Linked DNA regions of Arthrobacter crystallopoietes. The protein of the gene in region 2 binds, or shares a complex with, the protein of the main gene of each other region. Links are inferred from orthologs where the notes say so. Each region holds a gene or a part of one and is shown on either strand. Other genes may lie near its edges.

Evidence for each region.
Region 1: the proteins of secA (region 2) and secY are in contact, whole or in part, in a crystal structure (PDB 3DIN), measured with the Thermotoga maritima proteins. The link is inferred for Arthrobacter crystallopoietes from one-to-one orthologs. Residues at the interface, in WP_004082002.1 of Thermotoga maritima: Glu261, Ala262, Arg263, Lys300, Ala301, Arg302, Thr303, Ile304, Ile305, Leu323, Tyr324, Asp325, Pro326, Val329, Ser330, Tyr333, Ile336, Lys340, Phe345, Val349, Glu363, Phe364, Tyr374, Ser375, Gly376, Gly377, Glu393, Ile395, Thr482, Ser483; in WP_004081795.1 of Thermotoga maritima: Glu108, Gly109, Glu110, Glu111, Ala236, Glu237, Arg238, Arg239, Ile240, Thr241, Ile242, Gln243, Tyr244, Ala245, Arg246, Arg247, Val248, Thr249, Gly250, Arg251, Arg252, Val253, Tyr254, Gly256, Ala257, Ser258, Thr259, Tyr260, Leu261, Pro262.

The regions. Positions count from the first base shown.
Region 1 is NZ_CP018863.1:305,673-317,240, forward strand. What follows is about bases 6,727-9,549. They hold secY (preprotein translocase subunit SecY), read right to left. Parts: upstream 8,884-9,549; coding sequence 7,570-8,883; downstream 6,727-7,569. Other genes in these bases: map (type I methionyl aminopeptidase), read right to left, coding at 6,727-6,897; AC20117_RS01455 (adenylate kinase), read right to left, coding at 6,998-7,573; rplO (50S ribosomal protein L15), read right to left, coding at 9,082-9,537; rpmD (50S ribosomal protein L30), read right to left, coding at 9,540-9,549. In the rest of the region: AC20117_RS01415 (P1 family peptidase), read right to left, coding at 71-1,051; AC20117_RS01420 (phosphotransferase), read right to left, coding at 1,061-1,867; AC20117_RS01425 (MarR family winged helix-turn-helix transcriptional regulator), read right to left, coding at 1,893-2,360; AC20117_RS01430 (multidrug effflux MFS transporter), read left to right, coding at 2,451-3,716; AC20117_RS01435 (hypothetical protein), read right to left, coding at 3,723-4,319; AC20117_RS01440 (RNA polymerase sigma factor), read right to left, coding at 4,322-4,918; AC20117_RS01445 (hypothetical protein), read right to left, coding at 4,919-5,731; more of map, read right to left, coding at 6,070-6,726; more of rpmD, read right to left, coding at 9,550-9,758; rpsE (30S ribosomal protein S5), read right to left, coding at 9,758-10,474; rplR (50S ribosomal protein L18), read right to left, coding at 10,471-10,842; rplF (50S ribosomal protein L6), read right to left, coding at 10,845-11,381; rpsH (30S ribosomal protein S8), read right to left, coding at 11,400-11,568. UniProt on the Escherichia coli protein: The central subunit of the protein translocation channel SecYEG. Consists of two halves formed by TMs 1-5 and 6-10.
Region 2 is NZ_CP018863.1:48,748-60,813, forward strand. What follows is about bases 3,724-7,044. They hold secA (preprotein translocase subunit SecA), read right to left. Parts: upstream 6,666-7,044; coding sequence 3,924-6,665; downstream 3,724-3,923. Other genes in these bases: AC20117_RS23175 (Rv3235 family protein), read left to right, coding at 3,724-3,905; AC20117_RS00270 (winged helix-turn-helix domain-containing protein), read right to left, coding at 6,710-7,044. In the rest of the region: AC20117_RS00235 (CpaE/TadZ family protein), read right to left, coding at 1-606; AC20117_RS00240 (hypothetical protein), read right to left, coding at 603-1,139; AC20117_RS00245 (helix-turn-helix domain-containing protein), read left to right, coding at 1,518-1,736; AC20117_RS00250 (hypothetical protein), read right to left, coding at 1,796-2,362; AC20117_RS00255 (LysM peptidoglycan-binding domain-containing protein), read left to right, coding at 2,518-3,252; more of AC20117_RS23175, read left to right, coding at 3,291-3,723; more of AC20117_RS00270, read right to left, coding at 7,045-7,981; hpf (ribosome hibernation-promoting factor, HPF/YfiA family), read right to left, coding at 8,022-8,747; AC20117_RS00280 (ComF family protein), read right to left, coding at 8,996-9,808; AC20117_RS00285 (LpqB family beta-propeller domain-containing protein), read right to left, coding at 9,924-11,654; MtrAB system histidine kinase MtrB, read right to left, coding at 11,635-12,066. UniProt on the Escherichia coli protein: Required for protein export, interacts with the SecYEG preprotein conducting channel.

The DNA.
Region 1 (11,568 bases), 260 kb from region 2 along the record:
GCGGCCCCGGGCCCGGCAACGGGCACGAAAGTAGAGACAACCAACAGATAACTGTACTCCGCGCGCCGCCTTAAGTTAAATCGGGATGCTTTGCAAGTACGACGGCGGGAGTTTCCACAGTCTCGGCACTCGCCACCGCGTCAAGGATGGCAAGGCGGACGGCTTCCGCCGCCAAAATCTGCAGTTCCAGGACCGGGGTGACGGGGCCCTCTTGCACCAGCTGCTTCTCGCCGGTGGCTAGGCCGAAGACCACATCGCCGTCGCCGAGTGTGTGGGAGGGATTGAGCGCTCTGGCCAGTCCCGCATGCGAGGCCGAAGCAGTGCGCTTGACCTGGGCGGGATCCAGCACGGCGTTGGTGGCGACGACGCAAAGCGTAGTGTTCAGCGGCGCATGGGTGGGTGGCGGCGCTTGGCTGGGGAGCGGCGGCAGCGCGGGGGCCGCGGGCAAGACCTGTTCCCTGCCGAGCCCAACGGGCGCGCCAGCGGCGTTGACTACCGCGATTGCACCGATGACCACCTCGGTGTTGCTCCCGCTCATCCGCAGCGAAGCACTGCCCACTCCCCCTTTATAGCGCTGGTAATCCAGCGCAGCTCCGGCGCCGGCGCCCGCGTTGCCCCGCTGTACCGGCGCAAAGTCTGGAGAGGCACCTGCAGCAGCAGCGGCGTCGTACCCCATTTGCTCGGTTGGCCGGGCCTTGGCATCGCCGCCGCGGCCGAGGTCGAAGATTGCTGCCGCGGGCACGATTGGAACTACGCCGGCGTCTGTGCGGAAGCCTCTGTCCTGCTCCTCAAGCCAGCGCTGTGCGCCGTGGGCGGTGATCAACCCGAAGGCGCTGCCGCCGGTGAGGACCACCGCGTCCACCGTGGGGACCAGCGTGGTCGGGTCGAGTGCGTCGGTTTCGTGGGTGGCCGGGCCTCCCCCGCCCACGTGCACGGAACCGATGGTTCCCGGCGGCGGCAGCACCACGGTCACGCCGGACAGCCAGCCCTCGCCGATCCGCTGGATCTGGCCGACCTTGATTCCGGGGACATCGGTGATGGAGGAAGTCATGCCTTCACTCTAGAGGGCGGTACGGATCAGATCCGCGTTGTCGGTGAGCCAGGCTTCGGCCCTGGGCAGCCGGTCCTTCACACCCTCGTCCCACCAGCGCCGGAAGACCGGGTCGGCGTCGGCGGCAGCTTTAGCAGTGATCGCTGCGTTGCGGCCGCGCCGGATGGCGACATCGACCAGACTGCTTCTTTGCTCGGAGTTCATTCCGTAGGTGTCGGCGAACAGCCGCACCCGAGCCGGAATGTCTGCGTCAGCCAGGGCCGGGGCCCGGTCTGACGGGTGCAGAAGCGGCGCCCACCAATAGAGGGCGTTGACGACGTCGGCGACCCGGGTTGTCGGCCTGGCGAGGTCGAAGTCGACCAGGGCAGCCGGAAGGCCGTTGCGGAAGACGACATTACCCGGGCAGTAGTCCTGATGGGAGACGAGTTCAGGCTTGGCGAACAGTGGCTTAACGCCTGAGGGACGGATACCGGGAAGGCTGCCGAACACCGCGCCTTCCGGCGGCACCCACCCCTGCGCGGCGTCGTGCAGCCGGCGGACGAGCTTGGCCAGCGCGGCCAGCACCTCCGGACCCGCTACTTCGGCGGGTAACGGCTCCACCGGGATGTCGCCCGAGACGTAGGAGAGGACTTCCCGTCCGGCGTCGTCGTAGCCGAGCGGGAGCGGAGCGGCATCGAAGCCCTGGGCATGCAGGTGCGCCAGATACTGCTGGACGGTGGCGGTGAACGGTCGGACCGGCCGGCGTACTGTGTCCCCGATTTTGACCACCTCGGTCCAGCCGCCCTCGCCCAACTGCTGCCCGCCGTCGTCGTTCATTGGATGCTCCTTATAAACTCGCATGTCATTGCGCGGCGGCGAGTTCTGCCCGCAACTCCTCCTCGAGAGCGGCGAGGGCCGCGGCCGCGGCGACGATGGCTTGGACCTGCTCGGCCGGAAGCTTCAGCAGGGCGGTGCTGATGGACCCGGACCACGCCTCCTCGATGAGCTTCTTGTTCTTTTGCGCGACTTCAGTCGGATAGAGCAAGGCCAGCCTGCGGTCCGACGGGCTGGTTTTCCGCTCCACCAGTCCGCGGCCAACCAGCGCCTTCACTGCGGCACTGGCATTACTCTGGCGCAACCCCAGTTGCACGGCAAGCTCCGAAACGGTCAGACCCGGTTGCGCGTGGATGCGCATGAGCACCACCAGTTCGGAGGTGGGCAGCGGATCAAGGCCGGCCGCCGAGGGAAGAATGCGGTGGATGGTCCAGGACAGAGAGTGCAGCAGCGATCCCAATTCGTGGGAGGGAACACTGGTTGTGGTCGACGACATAGTCCCATCCTAGTCCATATTTTGACATATATATAAAGTTATAACTAGATTCAATGCAGCCCCCATTCTCTTCCTGGTTAGGAAACCGCTGTGACTTCAACTCCCCCGCGCGATGCCACCCGCCTGACGGGCACGGTGATCGGGGTTCTGGCCCTGCTGACCGCGGTGAGCCCGCTGGCCACGGACATGTACCTGCCCGCCTTCCCGCAGATGGCGATCGATCTGGGTGTCTCGGCCACCAGCATCCAGCTGACGCTCACGACGTTTCTGATCGGGCTGGCACTCGGCCAACTCATCATCGGTCCTTTGTCCGACGGGACGGGACGGCGTAAGCCGCTGCTGATCGGCACCGCCATCTGCCTGCTGGCCAGCATCGGAACGGCCGTTGCGCCCAACGTTGAACTCCTCATCGCGGCGCGCTTCGTCCAGGGCTTGAGCGGCGCCGCCGGCGTAGTGCTAGCCCGCGCCATCATCTCCGACTCCGCCAAGGGGGTCCAGGCCGCCAAGGTGCTGGGTGTCATGATGATCATCCTTGGCATCGCCCCGGTGCTGGCCCCGGTGCTCGGCGGCGCCATCATCGCCGGCCTGGGTTGGCGTGGTGTCTTCTGGGTAGTGGCGTTCCTGGTTGCACTGATGTTCATCGCCGCGCTGTGCTTCATCAAGGAAACGCTCCCGGCGTCCGGACGTCAGGGCGGCGGCCTCAAGGCCATGCTCCGCAGCGGCAGGACCGTGCTTTCCAACCGGAACTACGTTGGGTACCTGGTCACGTTCTGTTTCGCCTTCGGTGCGATGTTCGCCTACATTTCGGCGTCGCCATTTGTCCTGCAGAATGTTCTGGGCCTGTCCACAACCACGTATTCGCTGGTCTTCGGGCTTAATGCCCTGGCCATCATGATCTCCGCGATCATCGCTACCAAGCTGGCCGGGCGCGTGGACTTCCGCAAGATGCTCGGCGGCGGTGTGATCGCTCTCGTGCTTGCGACCTTGGCCCTGCTGACGGTGGTGTTCACCGGCGTTGCGATGATCCCCACCCTGCTGCTGCTCTTCGTCTTCCAAGGCTCGTTGGGGTTCATCTACGGCAACGCCACAGCCCTTGCCCTAGGTGAAGCGCGGCAGCACGCCGGCACCGCCTCCGCCTTCCTCGGCGCTTTCCAGTTCATCCTTGCCGGCGCGGTTTCGCCACTCGTCGGTCTGGCGGGCGAGCACGATGCCCTGCCCATGGCGATCGCCATGGCGTTGGCTGCGCTCATTTCCGCAGCGGGCTTCTTCCTGCTGACCCGCAACCGCTCCGCCGAGGCGATCGACGGGGAAGCAGAGCCTGCGCGGCCCGAAATGAGCGAAGCGGCAACTCGCTGAACACCCTCAGAGCTTCGTGACGTCGATCGTCCCGGGCTTCATGTCGATGGCTTCGCAGAACTGCTCGACGTTGGCGGGCAGCCCGTCCGGCGTCGCGAAAACCGCGTAGCGCCAGTCATCCCGGATACAGGTCACCATGGCCGGCGGTTCGCTTCCCGGGGCCTGCTGGTCCTGTCCCTCCTGGGACCGGCCCTCCCCCGGCGCCGCTTCTTCCGGCGATGACTGTCCCGGCTCCGGCAGCGGTGCTTCCCGCCAGAGCGCGCCGCAGAGTTCCTGCGGGTCGATGCGCTGCGGGACGCCGGACAGATCCACCATGACGCTGCCGTCCGGATTGGTGCCCACGATCTCGCCGCCGCTGGCGAAACCCGCCTCCTGTTGCGGGGCATCGGGCGTGGAGCCCATGTAGCAGATGGCGGTGAAGCGCTTCTGGTCGTCCGTGAGGTTCAGAATGGCAAAGCCCGCAGTGGCGGAACCGGCCAGCACCGGCACGGCGACCGCAGCGGTGACCACCCGCCGTCGTCGTTTGTGGCGGGCGATGTCCTGCGTAATCCGGGCATTCAGCGCCGAGCGCACGCGCGCTTTACTGAGCTGGAGTTCGTCCATTCCTATTCACCTTCTTCCGCTGTGAGCACGTCCGAAAACTGGTTCTTCAGCCGGTTGCGCAGACGCAGCACCCGGTTCTTGACGGCGGCCTTGGTCAGGCCGAGTTCCTTGGCAATGTCGCCGTGCGGGCGGCCGCCGACGAAGTGGACCAGGAAGATCCGCTGGTCGGCTTCGGGCATGGCCGACACCGCGCGGTGGACCCGGTTGAGGGTGTCCTGCGCGATGACCTTCTCTTCGGTCGAGACTTCGGCAAGCACCCGCCCGATATCCATCCGGTCGATGTCCAGCATGTGCTGGTTGCCCTTCTTGCGCAGATGGTTCGCCGCCAGATATTTAGCTGTGGTGTAGAGCCATGGGAACACGGAGCCGTTGACGCACTTGACCCGCTTCGCCTTCTCCCACATGAGGAAGAAGGTTTCCTGCGCAAGCTCCTCCGCGGCTCCGACGTCGCCGGTGATCCTGCCCAGGTACCGCAGCACGCCATCAGCGTGGCGCTCGTAGAGCACGCCGAACGCGTCTTCGTCCCTGCGTCCGCAGCGCCGGAGCAGCGCGGACTCATCCGGCGGCCCCTCGGCCGCCGGCTCGTCATCGACTGCCATCTAGCCGAAGAAACTGGCTGACGAAGCCTCGTCATTGAAAGCACCGATCCAGCTCGAGAACTGGTAGTCACCATAGATAGCCCCTTCGCCGTCGCGGTCTTCGTGCAGCCGCACGTTGCAGCCGTTGTACCCGCGGAAGGACGTGACCCGGTCATTCCAGCCGACGTCGGCCAGATTGATGAAGGCCGAGCCGCCCGCGGAGCAGCCCCCGTAGTTCAGGATCCGGTACGAGGCCCCGGAGTACCCGGCGTTCGCGTACACAATGCCAGCTGTAACCAACGACGACGACGGCGCCTCTTCGGTCACGGGCGCCGGCTCAACTGTCGGCTGGGTTGCCATCGCGGGCACTGCTGTTGCCGGCGTTGCCATCGCGGGCTCCGCTGTCATTGGTGTTGCCGCGGCCGGTTCCACGGTTCGCTGCGTGGCCATGGCGGGCTCAGCCACCTGGGTCGCCATGGCCGGCTCAATCGTCTGCGTGGTTGTGGCGGGTTTAATCGTCTGCGCGGTTGACGCCGGTTCAGCCAACTGCTCGGTTACGGTTTGCTCGACCGTTCCGGCCAACTGGTCCACACCCAACTGCTCCAGTGCCGTGTCCAAGGCGGCCTCAGTTTCGTAGCATGCGGACGCAGAAGTAACGGCGTTGAACCAACAATGCGCGCCGGTGGACGCCTTAGTCGAGGTTGTCTCCGAGGTTCCAAAGGGCGCTGGGCTGGCGGCGGCGACCGCCGGAACGGCGCCTATTCCGATCAGTCCTGCGGTGATTACTGCCGCGAAGACGGCATGCTTGCGCTGTTTCAGTACTTTGCGGCCCATGTTTCCACCATATAAGAGCCCCTTCCCGGGCTCCTAAAGCCCTGTGGATCGGAAGGAAAGATGTGGCGGCCAACGGAGCGGTGAGCCGTTCGCTCCCACCGCCCCGCGGCCATACCCTCGATGACCCTCTCTCCATGCAATGCATCCTGACGGGCCGAAGCCGTTCGTTCCTCAGCCGGAGTCAGGTCCCTTGCGGGCCATCTACTTAGTAAATGTGCCGGGGATGCAAAAGGTCTCGCCTGGAATGAAAGTTTTTTCATCCCGGGCGAGACCGGCGGAAGGTGACGCTCAAAGGTTAAGCCAAGAGCCGCCGTCGTCCGCTTGAAAATGAGGGCCGATCAGTCCAGCGGAACCGGCGTGACGCCCAGCGGCGCCAGCTTGGCTACGCCGCCGTCTTCGGCAGTGAGGACCCAGATGCCCTTGTCGTGCACGGCGACCGTGTGTTCCCACTGGCACGAGCGCGAGCCGTCGGTGGTCACGACGGTCCAGTCATCGTCCAGGGTTTTGGTCTCGATGTCGCCGCGGACCAGCATCGGTTCGATGGCCAGGCACAGGCCCGAACGGATCTTCGGGCCGCGGTGGCTGGTGCGGTAGTTCAGCACGTCCGGCGCCTGGTGCATGGCAGTACCGATACCGTGGCCCACGTAGTCCTCGAGGATGCCCAGCGGCTTGCCCTCAACGCTGCTGACGTAGTCATCGATGGCGTTGCCGATGTCGCCGACGCGCGAGCCGTTCGCCAGCGCAGCGATCCCCCGCCACATGGCTTCCTCGGTCACGTCGGAGAGCCGCTGGTCTTCGGGATCGGCCGTACCCACAATGACTCCCCGCGCGGAGTCGCCGTGCCAGCCGTCGATGCTGCAGCCGCCGTCGATGGAGAGGATGTCCCCGTCCTGGAGCACCTTCGTGCCGGGGATGCCATGCACCACTTCCTCGTTCACGGAAACGCAGACGGTGGCAGGGAAGCCGTGGTAGCCCTTGAAGTTACTCTTCGCGCCCGCCTCGTTGAGCACGGCTTCGAAGGCAGCGTCCACGTCGCTGGTGGTGGCACCAACGACGGCGGCGGCCACGGCAGCGTCGAGGGCGCGGCTGACCACCAGACCCGCTTTGCGCATTTTGCGGATCTGGTCCTTGGTCTTGTACTCGATGCTGGGCTGGCCGAATGCCATGGTTTCTGTTTTCCTTCTGTTCTGTGATATGCCGCAGGCCCCGTCCAACGATTTCGATGGATCAGGGCCTGGGCTTAGGTTGGAGCGGCAGCTCCGTTGGCTAAGCGGTGACGCTCTTGAGCGCTTCCATAATGCGGTTGGTGACATCGTCGATGGCGCCCAGTCCGTCCACCTTGGTCACGATGCCGCGTTCCTCGTAGCGGGAGACGACTGCCTCGGTCTGCTCGTGGTACAGGTCCAGGCGGTGCCGGATGACGGTTTCGTTGTCATCGGCGCGGCCTTCCTGCTGCGCGCGGCCCAGCAGGCGCTTGACCAGTTCCTCGTCGTCGGCGGTCAGCTGCAGGACAACGTCCAGCTGATCCTCGCTCTCGGCCAGGATGCTGTCCAGCTCATCCACCTGCGCCGTGGTGCGAGGGTAGCCATCGAGGAGGAAACCCGGTTCGACGTCGTCCTTGGAAAGGCGGTCGCGCACCATGTTGTTGGTGACGCTGTCCGGAACGAAGTCGCCGTTGTCGATGTACTTCTTCGCCTCGAGGCCCAGCGGGGTCTCTTCCTTGACGTTGGCGCGGAAGATATCACCGGTGGATATGGCGACGATGCCCAGCCGCTCGGAGATACGTGATGCCTGGGTTCCTTTGCCGGATCCGGGCGGGCCGATAATGAGCATCTTTGTCATCGCAGTAGTCCTTCATAGTGAAGTTGCTGTAGCTGGGCATTTATCTGTTTCACGGTTTCCAGACCAACACCAACCATGATGAGGATCGAGACGCCGCCAAACGGGAAGTTCTGGTTCGCGTTGATCAGCACCAGGGCGATCAGCGGAATCAGAGAAATCACGCCGAGGTAAAGCGCGCCCGGAAGGGTGATCCGGGACAGCACGTAGGAGAGGTATTCCTCGGTGGGGCGGCCGGCCCGGATCCCCGGGATGAAACCGCCGTACTTCTTCATGTTGTCCGCCACCTCTTCGGGATTGAAGGTGATGGCCACATAGAAGTAGGTGAAGAAAACGATCAGGCCGAAGTACACGGCCATGTAGACCGGGTGGTCGCCGCTGACCAGGAAGGTGTTGATCCAGTTGACCCATTCCGGCGGCGGAGTGGTGCCGTCCGTCGGGGTGTTGAACTGGGCTACCAGGGAGGGCAGGTAGAGCATCGACGAGGCGAAGATGACTGGGATAACACCGGCCATGTTCACCTTGATCGGGATGTAGGTGCTAGTGCCGCCGAGTGTGCGGCGGCCGATCATACGCTTGGCATACTGGACCGGGATGCGGCGCTGCGACTGCTCCACGAAGATGACAGCGGCCACGGTGAACAGGCCGATGATGATCACACCGATGAAGATGTTGACGCCCTGTGCGCGCAGGATTTCACCCAGCGAGCTCGGGAAGCCGGCGGCGATAGAAACGAAGATCAGCAGCGACATGCCGTTGCCGACGCCCTTTTCGGTGACCAGTTCGCCCATCCACATGATCAGGCCGGTACCGGCCGTCAGGGTCAGGATGAGCAGCACGATCACTATCAAGCTGTCGTCCGGGATGATCGGCACCGGGCAGTCGCCCAGCAGTGCGCCGGAGCGGGCCAGCGAGACGAGCGTGGTGCCGTTGAGCAGGCCGAGGGCAATGGTCAGATAGCGGGTGTACTGGGTCAGCTTGGACTGGCCCTGCGCGCCTTCCTGATGCAGCTCCTGGAAGCGGGGAATAACCACCCGCAGCAACTGCACGATGATGCTCGCCGTAATGTACGGCATGATGCCCAAGGCAAAGATGGACACCTGCAGCAGGGCGCCACCGCTGAAGAGGTTGACGAACTGGTACAGCCCGCCGCTGGTGTTGCCGAGCGCCAAGCATTGCTGCACGTTTCCGTAATCAACACCGGGGGCAGGGATGAAGGCACCCAGGCGGTAGATGGTGATGATGCCGAGGGTGAACAACAACTTGCGCCGCAGGTCCGGCGTCCGGAAAACCCGGCCAATTGCGCTGAGCAAGCGTCCTCCTGAAAAGTCTTTGATGCCGCCGAGCGGCGATGCACAAGAACCGAGTCTATCTGCTCGGCCGCGTCCGGAATAACTCGCGGACTAAAAAGTAAACTGCCTTTAACCCAATGAAACTCTTGGTGGCCGGAATACACCGACCACCAAGAGTTTAGTCATTGGTTGTGAGAGATCACTACCGAAGCCGTTTGGCTACAGCTCCGTGACGGAACCGCCGGCGGCGGCAATCTTCTCAGCAGCACTGGCGGAGAAGGCGTGAGCCTTCACATCAACCTTGACGGTGATGTCGCCGGTGCCCAGAACCTTGACGAGCTGGTTCTTGCGAACCGCGCCCTTTTCGACCAGGTTATCCACGGTGACCTCGCCACCCTCGGGGAACAGCTCGTTGAGCTTGTCCAGGTTCACAACCTGGAATTCCACCTTGTTCGGGTTCTTGAAGCCACGCAGCTTCGGCAGGCGCATGTGCAGGGGCAGCTGGCCGCCCGCAAATCCTGCCTTGACCTGGTAGCGCGCCTTAGTACCCTTGGTACCACGGCCTGCAGTCTTACCCTTGGAGCCTTCACCACGACCAACACGGGTCTTGGCGGTCTTGGCACCGGGGGCAGGACGCAGGTGGTGGACCTTCAGAGTGTTGTTCTCTTCTGCCATCTCTACTTCGCCTCCTCAACCTTTACCAGGTGAGAAACAGTGTTGAGCATGCCCACGGTCACGGCATCGGCGTTACGGACAACAGTCTGTCCGATACGCTTCAGGCCCAATGAACGCAGCGTGTCGCGCTGATTCTGCTTGCCGCCAATGACGGACTTAATCTGGGTGATTTCCAACTGTGCATCAGACGCAACCAAGTTGTTACGAGTCGTCTGGATCATTACGCACCTGCCTTCTGCTGCTGCATTGCGCGGAGCAGGATCGGAGGAACAACCTCGTCCAGCGGCAGGCCACGACGGGCTGCTACTGCCTGAGGCTCTTCGAGACGGCGCAGTGCGTCCACCGTGGCATGCACAATGTTGATCGCGTTGGCCGAACCGAGCGACTTCGAGAGCACATCGTGGACACCGGCGCACTCGAGTACGGCGCGGACCGGCCCACCGGCGATAACACCGGTACCGGCAGCGGCCGGACGGAGCATGACGACGCCTGCAGCGGCCTCACCCTGGACACGGTGAGGCACCGTGCCGCCGATGATCGGGACGCGGAAGAAGGACTTCTTGGCTTCTTCAACACCCTTGGCGATAGCTGCGGGAACTTCCTTCGCCTTGCCGTAACCAACGCCGACCAGGCCGTTGCCGTCGCCGACAACTACCAGAGCGGTGAAGCTGAAGCGACGACCACCCTTGACGACCTTGGAAACACGGTTGATGGTGACGACGCGCTCGAGGTACTTGTCCTTCTCGGCGTCGCGTGCGTTGTCGCGGCCACCACGGCCACCACGCTCGCCACGGCCACCGCGGTCGCCACGCTCTCCACGACGCCCGCCGCGGCGGTCATCCTGGGAAGAAGCAGCTTTATCGGCGGTACCCGCGGTAGCGGTGGTCTCAGTTGCTTCAGTCACCTGAGTATCCTTTTCGTTATTCTCTGCGGTCACAGTGCCAGCCCACCTTCACGTGCGCCTTCGGCAACAGCTGCGACACGGCCGTGGTACTTGTTACCACCACGGTCGAAGACAACGGCCTCGATGCCGGCAGCCTTGGCGCGCTCGGCTACGAGCTCGCCAACGCGCTTGGACTTAGCGGTCTTGTCACCTTCGAATCCGCGCAGATCGGCTTCCATGGTGGAAGCCGAAGCCACGGTGATGCCCTTGCTGTCATCGACAACCTGGACGAATACGTGGCGTGCGGAGCGGTTGACTACCAGACGCGGACGGACCGCGCTGCCGGTGATGCGCTTACGGACGCGCAGGTGGCGGCGGCCGCGTGCAGCGGACTTGCTCTTACCCTTAATTCCGAGAGCCATGGTTACTTACCAGCCTTTCCGACCTTGCGGCGGATCTGCTCGCCTACGTAACGGATGCCCTTGCCCTTGTAGGGGTCCGGCTTCCGCAGCTTGCGGATGTTGGCAGCAACCTCGCCGACCTGCTGCTTGTTGATTCCCGATACAGAGAGTTTGGTCGGACCCTCTACTGCAAAGGTGATGCCGTCGGGGGCCTTGATGGCAACCGGGTGGCTGTAGCCCAGGGCGAACTCGAGGTCCGAGCCCTTGGCCTGAACGCGGTAACCGGTTCCAACGATCTCGAGGTTCTTCTTGTAGCCTTCGGTCACACCGATGATCATGTTGTTGATCAGGGTGCGGGTCAGGCCGTGGAGGGACCGGGATTCGCGCTCGTCGTTCGGGCGGGACACGGTCAGCGTGCTCTCGTCCAGGGCCACCTGAATCGGGGAAGCAACCGCGTGGGTCAGTTCTCCCTTGGTGCCCTTGACGGAGACAACGTTGCCGTCGACCTTAACCTCTACGCCGGCGGGAACGGTGATGGGGAGACGTCCAATACGTGACATTTTATCTCTTCCTTTCCGTTACCAGACGTAAGCGAGGACTTCGCCGCCCACGCCCTTCTTGCCGGCCTGACGATCAGTCATCAGCCCGGAAGAGGTGGACAGGATTGCGATACCCAGGCCACCCAGCACGTGCGGCAGGTTGGTGGACTTCGCGTAAACACGGAGACCGGGCTTGGAAATGCGGCGG
Region 2 (12,066 bases):
GTCCATCAGGCCGAGAAACGCCGCTACGCTCGCAGAATAGGTGTCGGCATCGATCAGTATCGTCGTCTTGCCTGCTGCCGCATATTCTGCCGCCAGATTCACCGCTACGGTCGTTCGGCCGGGCGCACCTGCTGGTCCCCAGACAGCGATTACCTGACCCCCGGCTGACAGATCGGCAGGTTGGTCGTCCGGGATCGCGACCGGCATCAGGGCATGGGCCGGGTCTGCATAACCTGCCGCCATCTGGGTGCCTGAAACTGGAAGGTTCGCGACGGCTTCGGTGACCAGGTCGGCCAGTTGCAAAGGCTCCATCAAAACCGGTCCGTGGGCAATTCCCAGTGCATCGAATCGCCGGCGCTCCCCTTCATCATCCGTGAGCACGACGACGGCAACCTGTGAGGTGTGAAGCCGCTCCAGGACACCGATGCCTAGCTCGGACGTGTCCCCGGCAACGATTGCGGCTCGGGCGAGCCCGGTCTGGCACGCAGCAATCAGCTCAGCGAGTGCACTGCATCTGCGTACGACCGTAACCGGACCATGCAGTCGTTCCAGCCCGCCGACGAAGTCAGTAAACGTATCGCCGTATGTAATAACAGGGACGCTCATGAACCGCTGCCCGGGTTCAGGACCACGTTGATCCGTGCGCCGTTAGACAGGGCATTAAGCAAGCCCGGCATTTTTTCATCTGTGACCAATACATGCAGTTGCTCTATTTGCGCCGATCCCAGCGCGGGTCCTGTCTCTGAAAGCTGGGAAATTTCGGCGCTTTCCAACAGCCGTTCGGGTGGGCTGAAGCCGTTTCGGCCGTCAGGCATGGCGACCCAAACGTCTACCCTGGCCCCCGCGCCAGCACCCTCGGGAAGCGCACTGTCGATGGTCAGCGCAACCGGCTTCCGGTCCAAAGCGTCGGCTTTACCCACGCTGGCCCCTGGGATGAGCTCTCCCTTGCGTATGAAAGTTGTCGCGACCGCATTTTCAGGAATGCCGGTTTCCGCACTGAGATAAGTGTTCTGGACGTCGCCTAGTCTGACGTTCACGATGGAGAGTTCGTCCGAGGTTATTTGCTGGCCAACACTGATGTCGTCCCTCGCCGCGAACATTTCAACCGTCTTATCCGCGTTCCCCAGCAACGCGGTCACGGAGGCAACTGAAACCAGAACCAGCAGGATACCGATGAGCAGCCGCGGGTCCTTCCACGATGGCTTCTTCAATCGCGCTGCGGGAGCAGCAAGGTCGGTAACAGCGCTCAAGGTACTCCCCCTGTTGGAATAGCAGATGCACCGAAGACAAATCCTCTGATCTGCTGAGACATTCGGCTGACATCGCGGGCTCCGACCATTCTTATGGAGACGGCTTGAAAAACAAACCTACAGATTGCTGATGCCATGAATTGTGGATAACAAAGTTTCATTTTGCATCAGTCCACAGCATCGAGAGCCGCATCGCGTCAAACTGCATCAACCGATGTCATAATGAACTTGACCCCTGCACAAAGAACTGCCGTTGAGGAGGACCTGATGCCTCGCTTTCTGACTCTGACTGATGTCGCCGAAATACTGCAGATATCATCTTCCCAGGCCTACGCACTAGTGCGCAGCGGTGAGTTGCCGGCCATCCAGATTGGCGGCCGCGGCCAGTGGCGTGTGGAACAGTTGATGCTGGACCAGTACATCGACGATAAGTACGCCGAGACTCGTCGTCTGGTCGAAGAGGCCAAATCAGGAAAGACCAGCTAGGAACTCCTGCCTTCGCGCTGAACGGGAGCCGAATCGAGGGCTGCGAATCAGGCAGGGTTTCAATCCCCTGCGCGGACCGAGGCCAGGGCTCCAATCGCTGTAAATGGGACAGCATACACAGTCCGCACGTTACTGGCTCTCCGCGCCTCGCCTGAAGGAACAGCCGCAAGCTCCAAAAAATCGCTGCCGACGCGGTCGATCATGCCATTGACAGTCCTGCCCGCCGAGCCGGATGCCAGGTGAAGTACGACGTCGGCCCGGTCCCGCGCCAGCGCGCGCAGCGCCGAGCCCATACCGAGCCGCTTCGCCACGGATGACTTCTCAACTGACGAGCTACGGCTTAGCCCTTCCAGTAACTGGATTGCCGGTAGCGGCACGAGAACGCTTCTGGCTCGTTCGTTAAGGACCAACCAACTGGACCCGACGTGTGCCAAGGCCCCAGTGAACTGCAGCCCTCCGGATACTGTCAGCCGGATCCCCGAACCGATTTGCCCCCGCAACCGGTCCCCCAGCGACGTTTCGGCGTGGTTCATCCGCGCAAGCTCGTTGGCTTCGGATTCAAGCCCCCGCTGGCCCGCGGCGTGCAGTTGCGCTTCCATATCCGCAAACAACGAGTCCCATCGCACTGCTCCAGCCTAGAAGCAGCATCAAAGAGGGTCAAACTGCGCCAAGGGGTTTACACCGCCGCGTGCTGATGCCATCATCAGGAGTCAAACAACCTCAATTGCATCAAACGGCATCAAACAATATCAAATAGAACATCCTCTGCGTGGAGCGTGACATGAAGAAGATAGGAACAGACACAGTCATCACCGTGATGATTCCGCTCTGCGGTGCCGTACTGCTGTGGGCAGGAGGCCGCATCAGCATCAACGACGAGGGAACATGGCGTCCCCTGCTCTTGCACACTTATTCGGAATTGCTTGCTTCCAGCGCGGCTCTGGTTGGCTTGGCGATTGTCGGTTGGTGGCTGGTTGGCATCGTCTGCGCTGTCGTCGGTGCGGTGCTTCAGAGTGCCGGACATACCAGGCTCGCGGCTGCGTCCTTTGCCTGTAGCCCCGCATTCATGAAACGGCTCGCCACTGCCGTTTTCGGTCTGAATCTCCTAGCCGTACCCGTGGTGGCCAATGCCGCGCCCCCAGTATCCGGAAGGGACAACGTATCCCAGTCAGCGTCGCTCCAGAGCAGTTCGGTTTCCCCATACTTCAGCCTGGCCCTGGCCTCGTCAGGTGAATCCCAATCGGTCAGCCCTTGGTGGAAGCCTGCTGCACCGCCGGCATCGCCGGGTCTCATTGCCAGGCCGATTAGCCAGACGGACGAGGAAAGCATCTTCGTCACAGTGGGTGCTGGAGACACGCTGTGGGATATCGCTGCCAAGGATCTGGGCAAGCGTGCCACAGACACGGAGATAGCGGCGCATTGGCCTAAATGGTATTCCGCCAACAAGGATGTCATCGGACCGGACCCTGCCGTACTTCTGCCCGGACAAGTCCTTCAAGCCCCCGCAAACCGTTGAACTCGCAATCGCACCGTCAGATGAGGAAAGGCCATGCCATGAACAACGTCACCCCCTTGCGACAGGATAAGCCGGAACACGCGGACCGGGAGCTAACCGAGGTACAGGCGCTTGCGCCTGCCAGCGGAGCGCCCAGGCCACTCACGGTCCGGCCGGTCAGGTCGCCGGATCCTGAGGATTACTTCGCACCAGTTGTCCGGCTGCAGCCACGCACTCCTTCAAAGACCCCCGACAAGGCAGGGGATCGGGCGCCGGGCGGGCCAGCAGGGGAGCAAACCCGCGGGATGGATGCCCAGGAACTGCGGCAGGTAACTGCTACCGCGAGATCCGTGGCGCAGGCCGCGATGGAAGCAATCGGTGGCACCCGCCCCGTCCAGCAGCTGGCTCGCTGGCTTGATCCCGTCTGCTATGAAAAAGTCGCCCGGCGTGCAGGTCTGGTCAGGGAACGGCAGGAGCGCCGCGCTGCTGCCGGGCAAACCGTCCTGCGGCTCCACCGCAGTGCCACCATCCGTTCCTCCCGGGTGTGCCAGGTCTCGGACAGCGCCTATGAAGCATCGCTGGTGATCGCTGAAGCGTCCAGAGTCCGCGCCGTGGCGCTGCGCCTTGAATTCAGGCGCGGGCTCTGGAAAGTCGCCGCATTGGAAATCGGGTGACAACGGGTCGGGAGCGGTTTACTTCCGGCGACGTTTGGCGTCCTTTGCCGCCTTTCCGCCGTCGGAAGCTTGAGTCTGGTTCCCAGGCTTGCCCGAGTTCTGCCGCTCGACCCGGGTCACTGCTTCGCCGGTAACGGTGGGAGCCGTGAACTGCAGCGACGCCGGCCGCTGAGGTGCCTCCAGGCCTGCCGCGGTTATCTCCGGTGCCCGAACTGCGCTGCGGCCATCCGTTACACCGGGAAGACCTGTCGGAGCAGGTTCTTTGACCTTGACTTCAAGGTTGAACAGATACCCAATGCTCTCTTCGCGGATGGCTTCCATCATCGCCTGGAACATGATGAAACCCTCACGCTGGTATTCCACCAGAGGATCGCGCTGTGCCATCGCACGCAGGCCGATTCCTTCCTTGAGATAGTCCATCTCATAGAGGTGTTCCTGCCACTTCCTGCCGATCACGGAAAGCACAACCCGGCGCTCCAGCTCGCGCATGGTTGCGGATCCGAGAGCCTCTTCACGCTGAGCGTATGCGACCTTGGCATCCGATACGATTTCTTCGCGGAGGAATTCCGCCGTGATTTTGGACTTGCCGCCAGCTTCCTCGACGACCTCGTCGATGGTCAATTGGATGGGGTACAGCTGCTTAAGGTTCGTCCAAAGCTGCTCGTAGTCCCAGTCATCGCCGTGACCTTCCTGCGTTGCCTCATCCACCATGGCCGTGATGACGTCTTCGAGGAAGAAAGCGACCTTCTCATGCAGGTCATCGCCTTCGAGAATCCGGCGCCTGTCACCGTAGATCGCCTCGCGCTGGCGGTTCAACACGTCGTCGTACTTCAACACGTTCTTGCGTTGTTCGGCGTTGCGTCCCTCGACCTGGCCCTGGGCATTTTCGATTGCCTTGGAGACCATCTTGGATTCCAACGCAACGTCATCAGGCATACGGGACGAGTTCATAATGCGTTCAGCTGCACCTGAGTTGAACAGCCGCATGAGGTCATCCGTCAGCGAGAGGTAGAAGCGCGACTCACCGGGATCGCCCTGGCGGCCGGAACGTCCCCGCAACTGGTTGTCGATGCGGCGCGATTCGTGGCGCTCGGTACCGAGCACGTAGAGTCCGCCTAGCTCCTTTACTTCGTCATGTTCTGCCTTCACGGCCTTCTGCGCCGCTTCAAACGCCGCAGGCCAGGCCGCTTCGTACTCTTCGGGGTTTTCCGCGGGATCGAGTCCGCGCTTCTCCATTTCGGCCACCGCGTTGAACTCAGCGTTGCCGCCAAGCATGATGTCTGTACCGCGGCCGGCCATGTTCGTCGCTACCGTGACCGCACCCTTGCGCCCGGCCTGAGCAACGATGGCAGCTTCACGCGCATGGTTCTTGGCGTTCAGCACCTCATGGCGTACCCCCTGTTTCGCCAGCTGCTTGGACAGGTACTCGCTCTTTTCGACGCTGGTGGTACCGACCAGGACCGGCTGTCCTTTTTCATGGCGCTCAGCGATGTCCTTGACGACGGCGTCGAACTTGGCCAGTTCGTTCTTGTAGATCAGATCCGCTTGATCAACGCGGGCCATCGGCTTGTTGGTAGGAATCGGAACGACGCCGAGCTTGTAGGTGCTCATGAATTCAGCGGCCTCGGTTTCGGCCGTACCCGTCATACCCGACAGCTTTTCGTAAAGCCGGAAGTAATTCTGCAGCGTTACCGTGGCCATCGTCTGGTTCTCGGCCTTGATCTCCACACCCTCTTTGGCCTCAATGGCCTGGTGCATACCCTCGTTATAGCGGCGGCCGGCGAGAATTCGGCCCGTGTGTTCGTCGACAATGAGGACTTCGCCGTTGAGGATGACGTAGTCCTTGTCGCGCTTGAACAGTTCCTTGGCCTTGATGGCGTTGTTGAGGAATCCGATCAGCGGAGTATTGGCCGACTCGTAGAGGTTGTCGATGCCGAGGTAGTCCTCGACCTTTTCGATGCCGGATTCCAGCACGCCGACTGTGCGCTTCTTTTCATCGACTTCGTAGTCGTCCTCAACGTTCAGTCGCTTCACCACGCGGGCGAACTCCGTGTACCAGCGGTTCACGTCACCCGACGCCTGCCCGGAAATGATCAGAGGGGTACGCGCCTCGTCGATCAGGATCGAGTCCACTTCGTCGACGACAGCGAAATGGTGCCCGCGCTGAACCAGTTCGTCCTTGCTCCAGGCCATGTTGTCGCGGAGGTAGTCGAAGCCGAACTCGTTGTTGGTTCCGTAGGTGATGTCGGCGTTGTACTGTTCGCGGCGGACAGACGGGTTCTGGTTGGACAGGATGCAGCCGCTGGTCAGGCCGAGGAAGCGATAGACACGGCCCATCAGGTCGGACTGGTATTCGGCCAGATAGTCGTTGACCGTGATGACGTGGACGCCCTGTCCGGTCAAGGCATTCAGGTAGGCAGGAGCTGTCGCGACCAAGGTCTTGCCTTCACCGGTTTTCATCTCGGCGATATTGCCCAGATGAAGCGCAGCGCCGCCCATGAGCTGGACATCGAAGTGGCGCAGGCCCAATGTACGGCTGGACGCTTCCCTAACGGCGGCAAACGCTTCGGGCAAGAGATCATCGAGATGCTCGCCGTCCTGGTAGCGCTGTTTCAAAGTGTCAGTCTCGCCGCGAAGCTCAGCATCCGAGAGGGCTTTGAAGTCCTCTTCGAGAATGTTGATCGCGTCAGCATAGTTGCGAAGCCTCTTCAGCGTCTTTTTGTCGCCGGTTCTTAGGACTCGCTCGAGAATCGATGGCACTACATTGCTCCCAGTCGTTTGCACAGAATTCTGGCTTCATCAGTCTACGGGAGAGACGTATCAACCTCTGCTTTGGTTCCCGCAGGGCGGACAAGCGAACTTCGGCGGTGCCCTGCCAGCAGATTTTTAAGCGGCCCGGCCAAGTCCCCGCGGTCCTCGACCCGGACGCCCTCCAGACCGAGCCAGCGCGACATCAGCTCCAGTTCGGCGGCAAGTTCGACAGCGGTGTCCGCAGGTGCATCGGCCTCGCTGAAGGCGCCCTTGACCAGGAGCAGGCCGGCTGAGCGGTCCGCCTTGAGGTCCACCCTGGCACACAAGGACTCCCGCAGCAGGAACGGCAGGACGTAGTACCCGTAGCGCCGCTGCGCGGCAGGGGTATAGATTTCGATGCGGTAGTGGAAGTGGAATAGACGTTCCAGCCGGCGCCGCTCGAAGACCAGCGAATCGAAAGGCCCGAGCAATGCGCGGCCTCTCGCCGCGCGAGGGCGGAGCGCCTCGGTGTGCAGATAGTGCGGTCCCTGCCACCCCTCGACAGAAACTTCTTCCACCCTGCCTTCGGCCAGGAGCTGCCGCAGGGCCGCCGCAGCCGGCTGAAGCGGAATCCGGAAATAGTCCGCGAAACATTTGAGCGTACCAATGCCATGGGCTGTTGCGGCGGCATCTATCAACCGAACCATCGCGTCGTGTTTCTCCGGTCGCAAGGAGGGATCGACGCCCTTGGGCATCACTTTCCCGGTCAATGCATAGAGCCGCTCGAACTGGGCGTTCCGGCCAGCAGCGCTGATGTCGCCGCGTTCAAACAGGTCTTCAAGCACGCGTTTGGCCGCGTTCCAGTTCCACCCCCACTGGGTTGTGGAGCGGATTTCGGCATGACCAATCCGTTCGGCAACGGCCCGGGCGCTCAGGGGACGCGACGAAGCGAGAGCCTGCATGATCCGCGCCGACAGGTCATCCCGGGTATCCGGGTCCATCGCAGACGCGCCCACCCATTTTCTTTTCTGCCACACGCGCAGGTCGTTGAAGTGGTCCGGCCGGATGTAGCTGGCTTCGTGTGCCCAGTACTCAACCATGCGTCTCGGAGCCTTGCCGGCAAAGCGATGCAGGATTTCGACGTCGTAATTACCCAGACGGGAAAACAACGGCAGGTAATGGGCCCGGGTCAGCACGTTCACCGAATCGATCTGCAGCAGTTGCAGCCGGTCAAAGGTACGGCCCACCGCTCTTGCCGAAACAAGACCGGTGGGCCGCTCCCTGTGTAGGGACTGTGCAGCGAGCGCGATGCGCCGGGCCTGGCGGAGACTTAGGGGTGCAGACATCCACCTATCCTAGGCACCGGATTGCGCTTGCCTTTAGGTTCTAAGCGTTTGCTCCTTCTGCTGCGCGGTACGCCAGAAGCTCTTCCTTCGCGGTGGATTCCTCTTTACAATCGGCATCCAGTGAAATCACTCCATAGGTCCAGCCGCGGCGCCGGTAGACCACACTCGGGGAGTTCGTTGCCGAATCGATGAACAAGTAAAAGTCGTGTCCGACGAGTTCCATGTTGTCGACAGCATCGTCGAGCGTCATCGGCGGAGCCGGAAAGACCTTCCGGCGGATCAGGACCGGCGAATCGCCGGCCGGAATGTCATTCTCTATTTCATATTCGTCCGTTGTTTGCGCTGACGGAGTGGAGCCGTTCAGGCTGGCCTCCGATGTCTCGACATGCAGCGGCTTGGTGGTGCTTGCAGGTTCGAGCGACGCGGTAGCTTCATGGACGCCCTTGGGGTTGTGGCGTCCATGGTGGACCTTGCGGCGGTCACGGGCCCGGCGAAGGCGTTCCATGAGCTTGCCGTAGGCCAGATCGAAGGCGGCAAATTTGTCAGCTGCGGTGGCTTCCGCACGGACAACGGGGCCACGGCCGAGTACTGTGAGCTCGACGGTCATGGAGCTGTCCGCCTGACGAGCGTTGATTTCCTTCGTAATCTTGGCATCCAGCCGCTGAACCTTGTCGCCCAGCTGCTCTATTTTGGAGATCTTCTCTTCGGCGTATTCCCGGAACCGGTCGGAGACCGAGAGGTTGCGGCCGTTGATATTGAATTCCATGGTGCCCTCCATAACTGCTTTAGATGACACAACAGCGACTGAAGAAAATTTCTCCTCCCAGTCGCTGAAGACGGGCCCTCGTCCCTTTTTGCGGAGCCCATACTTCACGTTAAGGCAACGTCATCCTTTATTCACCCCCTCCCCCGCGGAATTTTCCCAAAAGGCCGCAGATTGTTGGCTCTTGCCCTGTAATTACGCGGATCCGCGCCATTAAGCCTGCGGCTGATTCCGGTTTGTGTCGCGATGCTTCAGGCCGTTCCGGAGGGCGCGGATGTCGCCGCCACAACCACGCCTGCATCGACCACTGCGCCCGCCTCGCGCAGGACTCTCGTCAACTCGGCCAGGGTTGCTCCGGTGGTGAGCACGTCATCGACCAGAATGCAGTGCCGGTTCTGCAGGGACGCGGTGTAGCGCTGCTTGATCCTCATCGATGAGGCGACGTTGCTGCGTCGGCCGGATTTGCCCAGCGACTTCTGCGAAGCTGCCGGAAGGATACCTTTCACCATGCCGGCCATACCGGGCCGGACACAGGCCGCGCGCAGCACGGACACTTCAGCCGGCAGGAGTTTCTGCCGTTCCAGCCGGCGCAGCAGTAAGTCCAGCGGTTCGTAGCCACGCCTTCTGCGCGAACTGGCGCGGGAGGGTACCGGAACCAGAAAAACCCCTGGACGGCCGCCGTCGATGTGCGCCGCGGCGTGGACAGCGGCTGCGAGCGCAGGGGCCAGCGCGTGCAAAAGGTCCGTCCGGCCTTGGTTTTTGTAGGCCAGGATCGCCTGGGAAAGCTCATGCCGGTAACGGCCGGCAGCCATAACCGGCAGAACCTCGATCAGGTCCGTCCCGACAAAGGGCAACGACTCGGCTCCGTCCTCGGCACGGTAGGGCCGTACGGTCGCCCTGCGCAGCCTGCTCCGGCAAGGCGGACACAGTGTGTGGTCCTCGGCCCCGCAGCTGACGCAATCGGTAGGCAGCACAAGGTGGCCGAACTCCGCGGCCCACCGCAGCACCCGCTGCACTGCGGAGTGGAAGTACAGGGCATCAAACAGGGCGGCGGGGAACCACATGCTTCCACCCTCGCCCACCCATGACGGGCCGGCAACGCCGGTGAGCCGCTTGTGGACAACGAGCCGACTCTACGGAACGTACAAGCTTTTCGTGCTTATCGGACTGCGTGTCCCGTTATCCCGGGAAAGACGGATCGATCACCAGGGGCGGCGGCTGGGGCGCCCAGCTGTTGCCGACCCGGATATACAACGCTTCCTCCGTCTGGGCATAAACGTCCTGGTCTCCGTTGCCGGCACTGATGTCCAGCATTCCGGTCAGTGGCGCCATCCGCTGCGAACCGCCGTCGAGCCTTAATATTTCCGTTTCCACCGGTTCGTCGGCCGATGACTGCATGACGATCACCGTTGATTCGTTGGCCCACACCCCTGAATCCGCGGGAACGGAAGCATCCAGCTCGATCGGCGTGCTGATACTGCGCGGCTGTCCGTTCTGGTCGCGGACCACGCCGGCAATGTAGACCTTCGATTCGTCACCTTCCCGGGCGATGACCAGGGCGCGGGCCCCTTCCCGGGAGATCCTCAGTTCCTCGATGGTCCGTTCCGAGAACCATTGCGCGGTGATGTCGACCCGCGTCCGCGCCTCATCGGGGGCGATGGCGTAAACCGCTCCGCTCTGGTCGCCGGCGGCAGTCCAGGTCCAGCCGAACGGATCGACACTGGGGGCAGTCAGCTGTGTTCCGGCAACCGCCTGATGCGCTGTCTTGTCCGGGCCAATAACGTACATCCGGTTGCGCTCCGCGTTCAGGAACCCAAAGTGCTCCTGGTCAAGGGACATCGCCGGATCACGCGGATTGAGGTCCGAGACAGCGGGCAGATTCTGCGGTTCGACCGGACGCGAACCTTCGTAGAACGTCAGCTCGTTGTCCAGCACCCCGATCTGGAGGCTGCCGACCGCGGGATTGGTCACGGCGGCCTGGAAGGCAGGATCCGGGGACGGCCCCAGGTCAACCTCGCGCTGGTCCACGGTCATGTGCACCGTGCTGACCGTGTTCAGCCCGCCCAGTGTCAGCTCCAGCTGCTGCTGCATCTGCTGTCGGCGCAGGAACGTGGTGCCGGTCAGGACTTCGGCCGACAGGTCAACCGTGGCCGCCCCGCTTTCCACCGGCACCGAGCGCCTGACCAGCGTGGACCCTTCCGGGAAGGCACTGATCACCGCACCGCTGAGATACGGGGCAGGCCCTTCCAGGAGCGAGGAGACAATCGCCGCCGATACCCCCTGACGGCTGGCGTACCAGCGCACATCGGGGACCGCATAGGTGTACGTGGCGTCGTAGAAGTAGAGGTTATAGGCGGAGAACAGCGTCTGGAAGTCGACATTGGAGACCATGGTGCCGTCCGGGATCTCGGAGATCCGCCATTGGCCGTCCACTTCGGTCAGCACCACCGGCACCGACTCCGTGGCGCCTTCCTCCGCGGGCTCGCGAATCCCGTGTTCGTCGATGACCGAGGCGACTTCGAGCTGCACCACGAATTCGGTGTCCGTAGGAGAGCCCACGATGTTCACCGAATTCCGGTAGACAACCGTGCGCTCCACCGGCTGCCATTCGCCCGCCAGCGACGGTGCCAGGAATTCACGCGCCGTGCGGTAATCGTCCTGGGCCGCGGTTCCCGCGAGCAGGAAGCCGTCGACTATGGCCTTAGGGTCCGCACCGGGGACAGGTCCCGGCGGAGTGAACGTGTACTCGGCCGCCTGGGTCTGGGGCTCTTCGCCCTGGCTGGTTCCTACCGGTCCCGACATGGGAATCGAGGAGCAGGCGCTGAGCATGACCAAAGCGGCAAGAAGTACGACGGCGGCGCGCAGCAGTGCACCAGGCCCGCCTTTGCGCTCACCCAACGTCCGTTGCATGGTGCTCCCCCTCCATCGTGACCTGCACATCCTGCCGTTCCGGTGCGGAGATTTCCGCGGGCCCGCCGTGGGCCTCGGCCGGCGGCAGCGGCAGCGGCGACCGCGTCAGCACCGTGTCCCGGCGCCGTGGCAACGTCAGCCGGAAGCAGGATCCCTTTCCGGGTTGGCCCCAGGCCTGCAGCCAGCCGCCATGCAGCCTGGCGTCCTCGGTCGCGATGGACAGCCCGAGCCCGCTGCCGCCGGTGGTCCGTGCCCGGGCCGGATCCGCCCGCCAGAACCTGTCGAAAACCCGGGATGCTTCCAGCGGGGTCATGCCGATGCCGTGGTCGCGCACTTCAACGGCAACGGCGTCCTCGGAGGAAGCAACAATCACTTCCACCGGCTGCCCCTCGCCGTGCTCCAGGGCGTTGAC